Regions from separate parts of the Sanguibacter sp. HDW7 genome, predicted to be linked through region 1. Evidence: predicted binding sites of a transcription regulator. Region 1 holds the regulator's gene; the other holds the start of a gene.
The links. The regulator LexA, encoded in region 1, represses DNA repair genes until DNA is damaged. The targets are predictions, from matches to a motif close to TCGAACANNTGTTCGA.
Positions count from the first base shown of each region.

Region 2: the regulator LexA is predicted to act here: its motif matches at 4,141-4,156, upstream of G7063_RS04495 (HNH endonuclease signature motif containing protein).

Region 1 covers NZ_CP049862.1:1,363,679-1,371,168, reverse strand. The annotation lists gene G7063_RS06405 (AAA family ATPase) at 1-1,312, shown strand, start outside; gene serA (phosphoglycerate dehydrogenase) at 1,379-2,575, shown strand; gene G7063_RS06395 (DUF5302 domain-containing protein) at 2,680-2,856, opposite strand; gene nrdR (transcriptional regulator NrdR) at 2,952-3,452, opposite strand; gene G7063_RS06385 (LysM peptidoglycan-binding domain-containing protein) at 3,535-3,903, opposite strand; gene lexA (transcriptional repressor LexA) at 4,101-4,835, shown strand; gene G7063_RS06375 (L-lactate dehydrogenase) at 4,919-5,908, opposite strand; gene G7063_RS06370 (ATP-dependent DNA helicase) at 5,966-7,490, opposite strand, start outside.
Region 2 covers NZ_CP049862.1:987,880-995,369, forward strand. The annotation lists gene G7063_RS04485 (hypothetical protein) at 1-482, opposite strand, end outside; gene G7063_RS04490 (acyl-CoA carboxylase subunit beta) at 479-2,107, opposite strand; gene G7063_RS04495 (HNH endonuclease signature motif containing protein) at 2,321-4,009, opposite strand; gene G7063_RS04500 (biotin--[acetyl-CoA-carboxylase] ligase) at 4,361-5,230, shown strand; gene G7063_RS04505 (adenylate/guanylate cyclase domain-containing protein) at 5,240-6,280, shown strand; gene G7063_RS04510 (SOS response-associated peptidase) at 6,422-7,156, opposite strand; gene G7063_RS04515 (multidrug effflux MFS transporter) at 7,226-7,490, shown strand, end outside.

The DNA.
Region 1 (7,490 bases):
CCGGCTCGAAGGGGTCGACCTCGTCATCCGGCGCGACGACGTGCGCGAGGCCGTCGCGCGTGCGCGTCGGACGAACAAGCCCCACAACCTCGCCCGCGTGACGTTCGTCAAGGAGATGCTCTCGCGGCTCGCGTCGCAGTACGGGCGCGCGACGGGCGTCGAGCTCGAGCAGGAGGACCGCCGTATGGTCCTCGACGACCTCCGCGCGCACCGCGACGTCCGCGTGACGCTCAACCTCGCGTGGTTCCCCCTCACGCCGCAGCGCCTCGTCGAGGACCTGTGGACCAAGCCGCACCGGCTCTCCGAGGCCGCTCCGCAGCTCTCCGACGCGCAGCGCGCGGCGCTCGCCCGCGAGCCGGGCGCGCCGTGGACCGTCGCGGACGTCCCGCTGCTCGACGAGGCCGCCGAGCTGCTCGGCGAGGACGACCAGGCCGCGCGCGCCCAGGCGAAGGCCGACGCCGCCGCCCGCGCCCGCGACCTCGAGTACGCGCAGGAGGTCCTGCAGGGCACGGGCGCCGGCGCGCTCGTCTCGGCCGAGGTCCTCGCGGACCGCTTCGCCGCGGGCGGCTCGAACCTCACGACCGCGGAGCGCGCGGCCGCCGACCGCACGTGGACCTACGGGCACGTCGTCGTCGACGAGGCGCAGGAGCTCACGGCCATGGCGTGGCGATCCCTCCTGCGGCGCGTCCCGACGCGCTCGTTGACGATCGTCGGCGACGTCGCCCAGACGTCGGCGGCAGGCGGCGCCCGGGCATGGCGCTCGATGCTCGACGGCCCGCTGCGCGGCGGCTGGCGGCTCGAGGAGCTCACGGTCAACTACCGCACGCCCGCGGTCGTCGCCGACGCCGCGCGCGACGCGGCCGTCGCCGCGAGCCTCCCCGTATCCCCGATGACCTCGGCGCGCGAGGTCGAGGACTCCCTCCACGTGCACTGGTCGACGAACGTCGCCCGGGAGGCCGCGCAGGTCGTCGCGGCCGAGGTGCGGGCCGGGACGACGTCCGACGGGGTCGGGCGCGTCGCCGTCGTCGCCGAGCCCCGTCGGGCTCCGGCGCTCCGCGCCGCGCTGCGCGCCGTCCTGCCCGACGCGGCGCTGCGGGCGGCCCGCGGCGACGACGAGCTCGACGCTCCCGTCTCGGTCGTCGACCCGCGCACGGTCAAGGGCCTCGAGTACGACGTCGTCGTCCTCGTCGAGCCCGACGAGCTCGCGCCGTCGGACCTCTATGTCGCGATGACGCGGCCGACGCAGCGGCTGCACCTCGTCCACTCCCACGACCTCCCACCGCGCATCGCGGACGCCGTCGCGAAGCGCTGAGGAGACGCCCGTTCCATGGTGCGGACCCGGTTTGGACCGGCCACCGGACGGGTCGATACTGGCCCCGTGCCTACCGCCCTTCTCCTCGAGAACCTCCATCCGCTCGCGACCCAGATCCTGCAGTCCCACGGGATCAAGGTCGTCAACCGCACCGGCGCCCTCGACGAGGACGACCTCATCGCAGCACTCGACGGTGTCGACATCCTCGGCATCCGGTCCAAGACGACGGTGACCGCGCGCGTGCTCGAGCACGCACCGCAGCTCAGCGTCATCGGTGCGTTCTGCATCGGGACCAACCAGATCGACCTCGCCGCGGCCGCGACCCGTGGCATCGCGACCTTCAACGCGCCGTTCTCCAACACGCGCTCGGTCGTCGAGATCGCCATCGCCGACATCATCTCGCTCACTCGCCGTCTCACCGTCTTCAACGACGAGATGCACGCGGGCGTGTGGAACAAGTCCGCGACCGGCGCGCACGAGATCCGCGGTCGCACCCTCGGCATCATCGGCTACGGCAACATCGGCACCCAGCTCTCGGTCCTCGCCGAGAACCTCGGCATGTCGGTCGTCTTCTACGACTCCGCCGAGAAGCTCGCGCTCGGCAACGCGCGCCGCATGGAGACGCTCGAGGAGCTGCTCGAGGTCGCCGACATCGTCACGCTCCATGTCGACGGTCGCGCGGGCAACGCCGGCATGTTCACCGCCGAGCACTTCGCCCGCATGAAGCAGGGCTCGCTGTTCCTCAACCTCTCGCGCGGCTTCGTCCCCGACTACGCGGCGCTCCGCGACGAGATCCTCGCGGGCCGCATCGCGGGCGCGGCGGTCGACGTCTTCCCGGTCGAGCCCAAGCGCAAGGGTGACCCGTTCGTCTCCGAGCTCCAGGGCCTGCCGAACGTCATCCTCACCCCGCACACCGGCGGCTCCACCGAGGAGGCGCAGGAGGCGATCGGCCAGTTCGTCGCGACGAAGATCCGTGACTACCTCACGACGGGCTCGACGACCCTCTCGGTCAACCTGCCGAACCTCGCTCTCGAGAACACGGGCGCGAGCCGCGTCGCCTATCTCCATCGGAACGTGCCCGGCGTGCTCGCGAAGGTCAACCAGATCCTCGCCGCGCACGACGTCAACATCGAGGGCCAGCTCCTCGGGACGCGCGGCGACATCGGCTACGTCGTCACCGACGCGGGCTCCGACGTGTCCGCCGACGCGATCGCCGAGCTCACGCAGCTCGACGAGACGGTGCGGCTCCGCGTCCTCGACTAGGACCCGCCTCCCGCGAACGCCACAGGGCCCGCGTTCCCCTCACGGGGAGCGCGGGCCCTGTGGCGTCGCGAGCATCGTGACTGTCGCGACGGACGGTCGTCGGCTCAGCCGGACTTGCGGCGGAACGTCCGCTGCGTGCTGCCGCTCGTCTCGGAACCGTGGACGGCCCCGGTGTTCGCGGCCCGCTCCGCAGTGCGGTCGTTGCCCTTCTTCGCGGCGAGCGCCGCACGGAACTTCTCCTTGACGTCCTCAGGGACGGATCGGTCGTCGTGGTCAGCCATGGGCGCCTCCTTGGGAACGGCCGCGGGTGCGGCACTCCACCTTCTCGCGTCGACAGGCTCGACGCCAACCTTTTGCGCGGCGCGGACGCCCGCCCTCACGCCTCGGGCGCGTCGCTCTCGGCGTCCTGGCCCGCGGGGAGCGTGGCTCCCTCGCGGTCCGCGCGGAGCAGGGTGATCGCGGCCTCGAAGTCCTCGAGCGAGCCGAAGTCCTGATAGACGCTCGCGAAGCGGAGGTAGGCGACGACGTCGAGCTCGCGGAGCGGCCCGAGGATCGCGAGCCCGATCTCGTTGGCGTCGATCTCAGCGCTGCCAGAGCCTCGGATCGACTCCTCGACACGCTGCGCGAGCAGCGCGAGGTCGTCGTCGCTCACGGGACGGCCCTGGCACGCCTTGCGGACGCCCGCGACGACCTTGTCGCGCGAGAAGGGCTCGGTCGCACCGGAGCGCTTGACCACCGTGAGGCTCGAGGTCTCGACCGTCGAGAAGCGCCGGCCGCACTCGGGGCACTGGCGACGGCGCTTGATCGAGAGCCCGTCGTCGGACGTGCGTGAGTCGACGACGCGGGAGTCGGGGTTCCGGCAGAACGGGCAGTGCATGTGCGTCCTCGGGGATGTCACTTCGGGGGGCATCGCGACGATAGGCCCACGCCCCGCGCCACGCAAGGCGGCGCGCCGCTCCTCAGTCTGCGTCGACGACAGGGACGACGAGCTGCTGACCCGCCGCGAGGCTCGAACCCGTGAGGCCGTTGAGCCGTGCGATCTCCTGCAGCGCGTCGCGCACGTCAGCCCCGGGCGCCGTGACGGACGAGGCGATGGCCCACAGCGACTCCCCTGCACCAACCGTACGGACCGTCACCGCCTGCGCCCCCGCAGGGGCGTCGGCCGTCGCCCCGTTCGCGAACACGAGCGCTCCGGAACCGAGGACCGCGGACACGAGCAGACCGAGGACGATGCGTCCACGGCGCGTGATCCGGAGCGGCGCAAGCTCGGGCGCCGGCGCAGCGGCACGGGCAATGCGGGGCGAGGCCGCCAGGCTCATGGTGCTCATCTCGGTGCTCCTCCGTCGGTCGAGGTGAACCTCGAACGCCTGTTCGTCGAACTGCTGTTCTATTTCTAGCAGGGTCCGCCACGGATGTCGAGACACGCTCGAACGGATGTTTGAACCCGCCGGTGTCCTCCCCTAGGCTGACGAAGGACAGCCGACCACGAGCCTCCGACATTCGGGGGTCGACGAGGGAGCAGCACGTGACGCAGACCGCCTCCGGGCCCACCGGGCCCGACCTTCCCGTGACGCGGGCGCTCACGGGACGCCAGCGCGCGGTGCTCGAGTGCATCCGCGCGTCGCTCGACGAGCGTGGCTACCCCCCGACGATGCGCGAGATCGGTCGGTCCGTCGGACTCACGAGCCCGTCGAGCGTCAAGCACCAGCTCGAGGCACTCGAGCGCAAGGGCTATATCCGCCGCGACCCCCACAGCCCGCGCGCGCTCGAGATCGTCCAGGCGGACGACGCCCGCGTCGTCGCCACGTCGGTGCCCTCCCCGGTCGAGCCGGACGCCCGGCCGCGGATCGTCCACGACTCCGCCGCCGAGGACGACTCGCGCCCCACCCCGTCGTACGTCCCGCTCGTCGGCCGCATCGCCGCAGGCGGCCCGATCCTCGCCGAGCAGGTCGTCGAGGACGTCTTCCCCCTGCCCCGCCAGCTCGTCGGCGACGGCGAGCTCTTCATGCTCAAGGTCCAGGGCGACTCGATGATCGACGCGGCGATCTGCGACGGCGACTGGGTCGTCGTCCGGCGTCAGCCCGTCGCCGAGAACGGCGAGATCGTCGCCGCGATGATCGACGGCGAGGCGACGGTCAAGACGTTCAAACGCACGTCCGGCCACGTCTGGCTGCTGCCGCAGAACTCCGCGTACGCGCCCATCCCCGGCGACGGCGCACAGGTCCTCGGCCGCGTCGTCTCGGTGCTGCGCTCCCTGTAGCCCGACCGCACCCGGACAGCGACCACGGCAGCATGACGAAGGCCCCCTCCGCGGAGGGGGCCTTCGTCATGCTGCCGTGGTGCTCAGAATCCGAACTCGCGTGCGACCGCACGCAGGTGGTCCGCCGACGCCTTGAGGCCGTCGTACTCGGCGTCCGACAGCGGCACCTGCAGCTGCTCGTACACGCCGCGACGCCCGACGATCGACGGGACGGACAGGCACACGTCGGAGATCCCGTAGTAGTCCGTGAGGAGCGAGGAGACCGGAAGGACCGAGTGCTCGTTCGTGAGGATCGCCTCGATGATGCGCGTGCCCGCGAGCCCGACCGCGTAGTTCGTCGCGCCCTTGCCCTCGATGATCTTGTACGCCGAGTTGACGACCTCGTCTGCGATGCGCGCGCGGTCGTCGTGCGTGAGCGGTCCGTGGTGCTCCGACTGACGGTTCCACTCGAGGAGCGGCACGCCACCGATCGTCGCGGAGTCCCACAGCGGGATCTCGGTGTCGCCGTGCTCGCCCGCGATGTAGGCGTGGACGTTGCGCACCGCGACGCCGCAGTGCTGCGCGATGAGGAAGCGCAGGCGCGAGGTGTCGAGCACCGTGCCCGAGCCGAACATCTGGCTCGGCGGCAGGCCCGAGATCTTCAACGACGCGTACGTCACGACGTCGACCGGGTTCGTCACCATGATGTAGACGGCGTTCGGCGCGGCCTCGACGAGCCCCGGGAGGATCTTCTTCATGAGGTCGATCGTCGCGCCCGCGAGCTCGGTCCGGGTCTGCCCCGGCCTCTGCTTCGCGCCCGCCGTGACGACGACGACGTCGGCGTCCGCGCAGACCTCGACGTCGGCCGAGCCGATGACCTGGGCCTCTGGCACGAACTGCACGCCGTGCGAGAGGTCGAGCACCTCCGCCTCGACCTTGGCGGCGTTGATGTCCATGAGCGCGACCGTGCGCGCCGCGCCGCGCATGAGCGCCGCGTAGGCGAGCGTCGAGCCGACGGCTCCTGCTCCCACGACGGCCAGCTTGGTCGTGCGCAGCGCCGTGTGCTCGTCGGGGTGCGGCGTGATGTTCGGCATCGTTCCTCCAGGGTTGAGCAGCGGGTCGCGCGAGCGGCCCGCAGGTCCTGGTCCAGCCTAGCGAGCGGGCTCGCCCTCGGTGAGCCGTCTCAGGGCGCCGAGGACCGTCGCGCGGTCGGTCGTCGGCCACAGCGGGGGCATCGAGCGCGTGAGGAAGCTGCCGTAGCGCGCGGTCGCGAGGCGTGAGTCGAGCACCGCGACGACGCCGCGGTCCGTCGAGGTCCTCACGAGGCGACCTGCGCCCTGCGCGAGCAGGAGCGCCGCGTGCGTCGCCGACACCGACATGAAGCCGTTGCCACCCGCTGCGGCGACTGCCTCGGTCCGCGCGGAGCGCACGGGGTCGTCGGGCCGCGGGAAGGGGATGCGGTCGATGAGGACGAGGCTGCACGAGCGCCCAGGCACGTCGACGCCCTGCCACAGAGAGAGCGTTCCGAAGAGGCACGTCGCCTCGTCCTCGGCGAACTGCTTGACGAGCGTCGGCAGGACGTCGTCGCCCTGGCACAGCACGGGAACGTCGAGCCGCTCGCGCATCGCGGCCGCGACGGTCTCGGCGGCGCGTCGGGACGAGAAGAGCCCGAGCGTGCGACCGCCCGCGGCCTCGACGAGCTCCGCGATCGTGTCGAGCTGCGCCTCCGTCGCGGGTTCGCGGCCCGGCGCGGGCAGGTGCTTCGCGATGTAGAGGATGCCCTGCTTGGCGTAGTCGAAGGGTGTGCCGACGTCGATGCCGTCCCAGCGCGCCTCGGGCCCGTCGCCGCCGGCCGAGCCGAGGCCGAGCGAGCGCGCGACGTGCTCGAAGGACCCGCCGAGGCTCAGCGTCGCCGACGTGAAGACTCCCGTGCGCTCCGCGAGCAGCGACGTCCGCACGAGGCCCGAGACGCTCATGGGCGCGACGTGGAGGCGCGTCGCACCACCCGCCTCCCACGAGCCGCGCGAGCACCACAGGACGTCGTGGCCCGACGGGTCCGCGGCCATGCGCTCGGCCGTCTCGAAGAGGATGAGCATGCCGGCCTGCGCGACCTTGAGCGCGCCGTCGGCGTCCGCCTTGGGCTCGGGCTTGAGCGCGGTGACGAGCTCGCGCGCCTCGTCGCGCACGGCACCGACGGCCGCGCTCACGCCCTCGGGCAGGCCGTGCGGGAAGCGCCCCTCGGGCAGGTCCATGAGCAGCGCGCCAAGGTCGGCGGCCGCACGGTCGAGCGCCGCCGTCCCGATTCCCTGGCGCCGCGCGAGCCGCGCCGCCTGGTCGATCGAGAGCGTCGAGAGCTCGAGCGTCGCCTGGTTCGTGATGCGGTCCGTGAGCTCGTGCGCCTCGTCGACGACGAGCGCCGAGTGCTCGGGCAGGACTCCCGGCGAGCCCGAGGCCGCGATGCCGAGCATCGCGTGGTTCGTCACGACGACGTCAGCCTCGCGCGCGAGCGCCCGCGCCCGTTCGGGGAAGCACTGCTCGACGAGGGGGCACCTGGAGCCCAGGCACTCCATCTTCGTCACGGACACCTGCCGCCACGCCCGCGCGCTCACTCCCGGCACGAGGTCGTCACGGTCGCCCGTCGTCGTCTCCTGGGACCACTCGCGCAGCCTCACGACC
Region 2 (7,490 bases), 380 kb from region 1:
ACTGCCGCGTTGAGCCGGCCGATCTCGTCCTCGGCAGCCTCGATGCGCGGGTCGTCCTCGACGGTCGCCGCGTCGAACTCGGCGCGGGCGCCGACCGCAAGGTCGACGTACCGGTGGAGCGCCGCAGTGAGCGCGTCGACGTGGGCATGCAGGGCCGCCGGGTCGACGACGAGCGGGGCCAGATGCTTCGGGTCGACGTCGTCGAGAGCGTCGTCGAGCTCAGCGTCCAGCTCGGCCTCGAGGTCGTCCGCCAGCTCGGCGTCGAGCTCGTCGTCAAGATCCTCGCCGTCACGATCCTCGTCGCCAGCCGCCGAGCCGCCGCGCGCCGCACGAGGGTCGACCGCGAACGTGCCGTCGGACAGCGCGCCACCGTCGAACGCGCCCGCGAACGGGTCGGGACCGGAACCGTCGGGAACTGGCGTGCCGTCCGCGTCGCGGTCGTCGGGCCGCGGAGTCTGAGGGGATGCGCCATCGATGCTCACAGGGGGATGTTCCCATGCTTCTTGGCGGGGAGGGAGGCGCGCTTGGTGCGAAGCGCCCGCAGGGCGCGCACGATCTGCACGCGCGTCGTCGACGGCTCGATGACGTCGTCGACGTAGCCGCGCGCGGCCGCGTCCCACGGGTTGACGATCGCGTCCTCGTACTCGTCGGTGAGGCGCTGGCGCTCGGCCTCGACGTCGCCGCCGGCCTCCGCGACCTTCTTGAGGGCGCCGCGCTGGAGGATGTTCACAGCGCCGCCCGAGCCCATGACGGCGATCTGGGCGGTCGGCCACGCGAGGTTGACGTCTGCGCCGAGCTGCTTGGAACCCATGACGATGTACGCGCCGCCGTAGGCCTTGCGCGTGATGACGGTGACGAGCGGGACCGTGGCCTCCGCGTACGCGAAGATGAGCTTCGCGCCGCGACGGATGATGCCGTCCCACTCCTGGTCGGTGCCCGGCAGGAAGCCCGGCACGTCGACGAACGTGAGGACGGGGATGTTGAACGCGTCGCACGTCCGGACGAATCGCGCGGCCTTCTCGGCCGCAGCGATGTCGAGCGTGCCGGCCATCTGCATGGGCTGGTTGGCGACGATGCCGACCGCGCGGCCCTCGACCCGGCCGAAGCCGACGAGGACGTTGGGTGCGAACATCGGCTGGACCTCGAGCAGATCGCCGTCGTCGAGGACGTGCTCGACGACCGTGCGCATGTCGTACGGCTGGTTGTCCGAGTCGGGGATGAGCGTGTCGAGCTCGAGGTCCTCGTCCGTCGTCCCGAGGTCCGCATCCTCCGCGAACGACGGGGCGTCCGAGAGGTTGTTCTGCGGGAGGAAACCGACGAGGTGGCGGACGTAGTCGATCGCGTCGTCCTCGTCGGCTCCCATGAAGTGCGCGACGCCGGAACGCTCGTTGTGCGTGCGCGCGCCGCCGAGCTCCTCGAAGCCGACGTCCTCGCCCGTGACGGACCGGATGACGTCCGGGCCCGTGATGAACATGTTCGACGTGCCGTCCGCCATGACGATGAAGTCCGTGAGTGCGGGGGAGTAGACGGCGCCGCCGGCCGACGGGCCGAGGATGAGCGAGATCTGCGGGACGACGCCCGACGCCGCGACGTTGCGTCGGAAGATCTCCGCGAACTGCGTGAGCGCCGCGACGCCCTCCTGGATGCGCGCGCCGCCGCCGTCGGAGATGCCGATGATCGGCACGCCCGTGCGCAGCGCGAGGTCCTGGACCTTCGTGATCTTCTGGCCGTGGACCTCGCCGAGGGACCCGCCGAACGTGGTGAAGTCCTGCGAGTAGATGCAGACCTGGCGGCCGTCGATCGTGCCGTGCCCGACGACGACGCCGTCGCCCGCGATCTTGCGCTTGTCGAGGCCGAAGTTCGTCGAACGGTGGGTCGCGAAGGCGTCGAGCTCGATGAAGCTGCCCTCGTCGAGCAGCGCCTCGATGCGCTCGCGGGCAGTCTTCTTGCCGCGCGGGTGCTGCTTCTCGCGGGCGACGGCCTCGTGGTCGTCGATCGCGGCGTGCCGGCGGGCGCGGAGGTCGTCGAGCTTGGCGGCGGTACGGGAGGTCTCGGTCACTCTTCCGAGGGTAGGGCGAACGGCGCCCGGCGGAGCCGTACGTCTCATGCGAGTTGCGGTGCGGGAGTTGTCGGGAGTCGACAAAGGCCGGTCGCGCGGCGGTGTCGTGGGAGGTTCTCCGTCCATGGTTGATGTCGACGATGCACAAGCGAGGCGGTCTCGAGGACGCGAGGGCACGGCCGTTGGCGCGTCACCCTGTCTTGGCGCATCACCTGTCTCGGTAGGTCACCCCGTCTTGGTGCGTCCCCACCTCCTGGTGCGTCACCTCGTCCTGGCGCGGGGCTCGGGGGCTGCGGTCGGGGCGTCGTAGGACCCGGGCTCGTCGAAGTGCCAGCCGCCGCGCCATGTCATCGCGACCCGGCGCCGGTCGACGTGCTGGTGGTGGAACCAGCACAGCAGCGCGGCATTGTCGGTCGCGGTCGGACCGCCGTCGGCCCAGTGGACGCGAGCGTGGTGGACCTCGGAGATCTGCGGGGGAGCGTCGCACCCGGTCCACGCCCACGTGCGGTCGCGGGCGATGACGGCCTTGCGCCGGGCGCCCGTGAACGTGCGTTGCGCGCGTCCCACGTCGAGGACCTCGGAGTCGGGCCCGAAGACGACGCGCGTGACGGTGCAGTCGGCCGCGATGCGTTCGAGGACCTGGCGCGGGACGGGTCCGGTGCCGTCGAGCCACGTCGGGCCGGGGCTGCAGAGCTCGGACCGCACGTCCTCTGCGCTCGGCGGCACGCTTGTGGTTCTGCGAGACATCGCCGACCGACTGCCGAACCCGGTGCCGCCGTGCGGACCTGTGCGCTGCGCGAGCGCCTCGAAGTCCTTCCACGGTACGAGCACGGTGACGTGCGGTCGCACCGATGCGCCGGTGCCGAGGCCGCCGTCGTCGAGCAGGCGGCGCGCGAGCCCGGCGAGGGCGATCGCGCGTCGCTGCGTCGGCCGGAGACCGTCGTGCGCTGACGGCACGCCGACGATCGCGGCGAGTGCCGTCGAGAGCTCCTGCCCGTGCTCCTCGGTGAGGAATCCGGCGACGTGGTAGCCACCGGTCGTGCGGGACAGGTCGAGGTGCTCGCGGTCCTGCGCGAGCCGATAGCCGCGCTCGTCGGACTCCGGGTCGGCGACGTGCGCGAAGCGACGTGCCGCGGAGCCGAGGTCCCGCAGGTCGAAGCGCTCCGCGAGGCCGAGCATCACCTGCTCGCCGGTGACGACCTGTCGGGGGCACGAGCAGAGTCCCGTGTCCGCGGTGCAGCCCGGCGCGTGGAGCCGGTCCTCGAGAGAGGTCAAGCGATCGCTCGCGGTCTCACCGGCGGCGGGAACGTCGGCCGCTCCCGCGTCGTCGGTCGCTCCTGCGTCGCTGTGCGTTCCAACGTCGCAGCCTTCGCCCGCGTCGCTGCCGCGATCCTCGCCGGGACCCGGGTCCGTGACGTCGACCGTCCCGCCGACCTGTGCGTGGAGCGTGGCGAGCGCGTCCCTCCGGGAGTCGGACGTCGGGAGGGTGCGCGCGAGCACATCGACCTGCGGTGCCGAGAGCCTCCCGGCCCGCGCCGCACGGAGCGTCGCAGGCAGGTCGTCCCGGAGCCGCGCCGCGGCGAGGACCTCGCGCCGGGCGACGGGCAGCCCGCGCCGTTCCTTCCAGGCGACCCAGTGCGCGAACGACCTGAAAGTGTCCGCCCTCCACGCGCCCTCGGCCTCGACCCGCCCGAGCCAGCCCAGCCGCTGCGCGTGGAGCCGGTCGAGGAGAGCGACAGTGCGCGCGGATGCCTCGGCCGCGAGGGTCCCCGGTGCGGCGGCGGGGTCCTGGGTGCACACGAGGTCGACGAGCGACTCGATCGACGTGAGGAGCCCGAGGAGATCGGTGGGCGCGGGAGCGGCGGTCCTCGGCCAGGCCGCAGGGACCAGCTCGATCACGGTGGCGCGGCGTTCACCGGTGTCGTTGCTGGCGTCGTCGCCGTCGGTCATTCCGTCACCGCCTCGTCTGTTCCACCACGTCACGTTCGTCGCGATCTGCTCGCGCCCAGGTTCTCGATGCCGTTCCGGCGACCCGAGCAGGTGCGAGACCCGCACCGGGCCGGAGCGACCCTTCCACGATATCGAACGGTCGTTCGATGATGCGAGCGGTGGACGTGCCTCTCACCCCGCGCTCACCCGCCGCGTTCGCACCCGCCGGCATGCCGGCGCCACGACCGGACCCGCGCTCGCCGCGCAACGACTGGAATCTGCGCTCGTTGCACCCGTGTGCGCCCGTGGTCACGTCGTCCCATGCCTCGCGCCCGTGTGCCTCCGCCCGTGAAGGTGCGCAAAGATGGGCGCATGACCTCCGACGCACCCCGTGAGCCGCTCGACGCGCAGCTGCTGCGCGACCTGCTGCGCGCTCCGGTCGGGGTCCTCCAGCGGGTCGACGTACGTCCCGAGGTCACGTCGACGAACACGGTCCTCGTCACCGAGGCGCGCGACACCCCGCACGCGTGGCCCACGCCGTCGCTGCTCGTCGCCGACCATCAGACCGCCGGCCGCGGCCGTCTCGACCGCGCGTGGCAGACGCCCCCGCACACGGCGCTCACGGCGTCGACCGTCATCGCCCCCGGGACCCCGCGCGAGACCTGGGGGTGGCTCCCGCTGCTCGCCGGGCTCGCGGCGGCGCGCTCGCTGCGCAGCATGACGGCGCTCGATGTCCGCACGAAGTGGCCCAACGACCTGCTCGTGCCCGCGCCCGACGGCGCAGACCTCCTGGGCTGGGGCCCGTGGCGCAAGGTGGGTGGCATCCTTGCGGAGGTCGTCGACGACGAGCGTGTCGTCGTCGGGCTGGGCATCAACGTCGACCAGCGCCCCGACGAGCTCCCGGTCGCCTCGGCGTCGTCGCTCGCCGCGCACGGCGTGTCGCAGCGCCGCGAGATGCTCGTCGCAGGCCTCGAGACGTCGTTCGTCGAGCTGCTCACGATCTGGCGGGAGCATGCGGGCGACGCGGTCGCGGCGGGACTCGCGGAGGAGGTCACGGCGCTGTGCGTGTCGATCGGCACGGACGTCCGCGTGACGGCCGCGGGCGGCCGCGAGCTGCGCGGGACGACGGTCGGGCTCGACGCCGACGGCGCGCTGCTCGTGCGCACGACGACCGGCGACGTCGAACGGATCATCAGCGGCGACGTGCAGCACCTGCGCGTCATCGGGGCCGAGCAGGACTGACGCCCTAGGATGGCCGACGTGTCGCACGAGTGGTCCGAGGAGGTCGAACGCGTCGTCGCGGGCCTGCTCGGCGGCGAGCGTTCGTCGACCCTGCCCGGGCTCGCCGCGGAGGCGGGGCTCGACGAGGCGTGGGTCGCCCGATACTGGCAGCTCATGGGGCTGCCGCCGTCGAGCGAGGACGCGCGCGAGTACACGCACGAGGACGCCGAGGCGCTCGCGGAGCTACACGACCTCGCCGAGCGCGAGAACCTCGACGCGCGCACGCTCGCGTCGCTCGTGAGATCCGTCGGGCATTCGACAGAACGCCTCTCGTGGTGGCACTTCGAAGCGCTCGTCGACCACGAGGTGCGCCAGCAGGGGCTTCTCGACCCGGACGCGCGCCGCGCGGTCATCCGGTCGATGGACAGGCTGGCGCCCGTGCTCGAGCGTCAGCTCGTCCACGCGTGGCGGCGGCAGACGACGGCTCTCGTCACGCGCATGGCGCAGGAGTTCGGGGATGCGGCGCAGGACACGGCGTCGATCCGCTCGGGGCGCGACCTTCCGCTGCCGCGCGCCGTGGGCTTCGCGGACATCGTCTCGTTCACGCGCATGACGGCGACGATGGCGCCCGACGACTTCGCGAACTTCATCCAGGCGTTCGAGACGCGCGCCCGCGACATCGTCACGGCGAACGGCGGCCGCGTCGTCAAGACGATCGGCGACGCTCTCCTGTTCATCGCGGACGACGTCGTCACGGGTGCGCGCGTCGCTCTCGGGCTCGCGAAGGCGACCGAGGACGAGCTCGGCGTCGAGGGCATCGCGGGCCGGCCGGTACGTGTGAGCCTCGTGTGGGGGCGCGTGCTCGCACGTTTCGGTGATGTCTTCGGACCGTCGGTCAACCTCGCGTCGCGGCTCACGGACCAGGCGCAGCCGTCGACGGTCCTGCTCGACGAGGTGACGGCACACCGGCTCGCGTCGAACCCGAACTTTGCGCTCACTGCGCTCGAGCCTCGCGAGGTGCCGGGGCTCGGCACGCTCACGCCGGTGCGCCTGGACTTCGCGCGCGACTGACGTTGCGCCACCCTGTGCGGCGGGCCCGCCGCTACGCGTGCGGGCAGACCCCGCCGCTGCACGTGCGGGCTGAACCCGCTGGACGTGCGGGCTGAACCTGCTGGACGTGCCACCAGCGCCCGACGGTGTCGGGGCGAAAGGTCAGCTCTCGAGGTCGATGAGCCCTGCGTCGTCCTCGCTCACGCGGTTGACCCGTGACGACACGGGGTGCCATGCGAGCTCGGGCGCGTCGGAGAGGGCGAGGTCGAGTGCCTCGCGGCCGTCGGCCGACGGGTCGAGCCAGCCGTCGAGGGTTGCGGGCGTGAGCATGACGGGCGTGCGGTCGTGGATCTCGGCGAGCTCGCCGGCGGCGGCGCGCGTGAGGATCGTGCACGTGACGAGCCAGCGGTCCGGGTCGTCGTCGGGGAGGTCCTTGTCGCGCCAGAACTCGTAGAGCCCGGCGAGGGCGGCGACCGAGCCGTCGGCGGGGTGGATGTAGTACGGCTGCTTGGCGGGGCGTGGTCCGTCGCCGAGCTTGCGCCACTCGTAGTAGCCGTCGGCCGGCACGACGGCCCTGCGGGATGCCGCGGCGCGCTTGAACGACGGCTTCTCGAGGAGCGTCTCGGAGCGGGCGTTGAGGAGGCGGGCGCCGCCGCTCGCGTCGCGAGCCCACGACGGGACGAGGCCCCAGCGTGCGGCGCGGAGCTGGCGCACGGGCGGGGCATCGGGGGTCTCGCGCGGGGCGCGCTCGACGATCATGCGGACGTGCTGGGTGGGCGCGACGTTCCACGAGGCGTGCCATTCGCGCAGCTCGTCGTCGACGGGCAGCGTGGGGTCGATCATGAAGGCGTCGAGGAGGTCCTGGGTCTGCCGGGCCGAGGCGAAGCGTCCGCACATGGGTCCACTGTGGCACGGGCCACGGACATCGACCCGGGCGCGGCGCGATCGAAACGTTATGATCCTGGGGTGTCACAACCGGCCTCACCGCAGTACCGTCCCGGCCCCAAGTACGTCCTCCTCCTCGGCTCGCTCGCTGCCGTCCCCGCGATCACGACCGACATCTACCTCCCGTCGCTCCCGACCGTCGGCGCCGAGCTCGGCGCGACCGCGGCCGCCGCGCAGCTGACGATCTCCGGGATGCTCGTCGGTGGCGCCGTCGGGCAGCTGCTCATCGGGCCCATGTCGGACCGCTTCGGTCGCCGCCTGCCCGTCCTCGTCGGGCTCGTCGGGC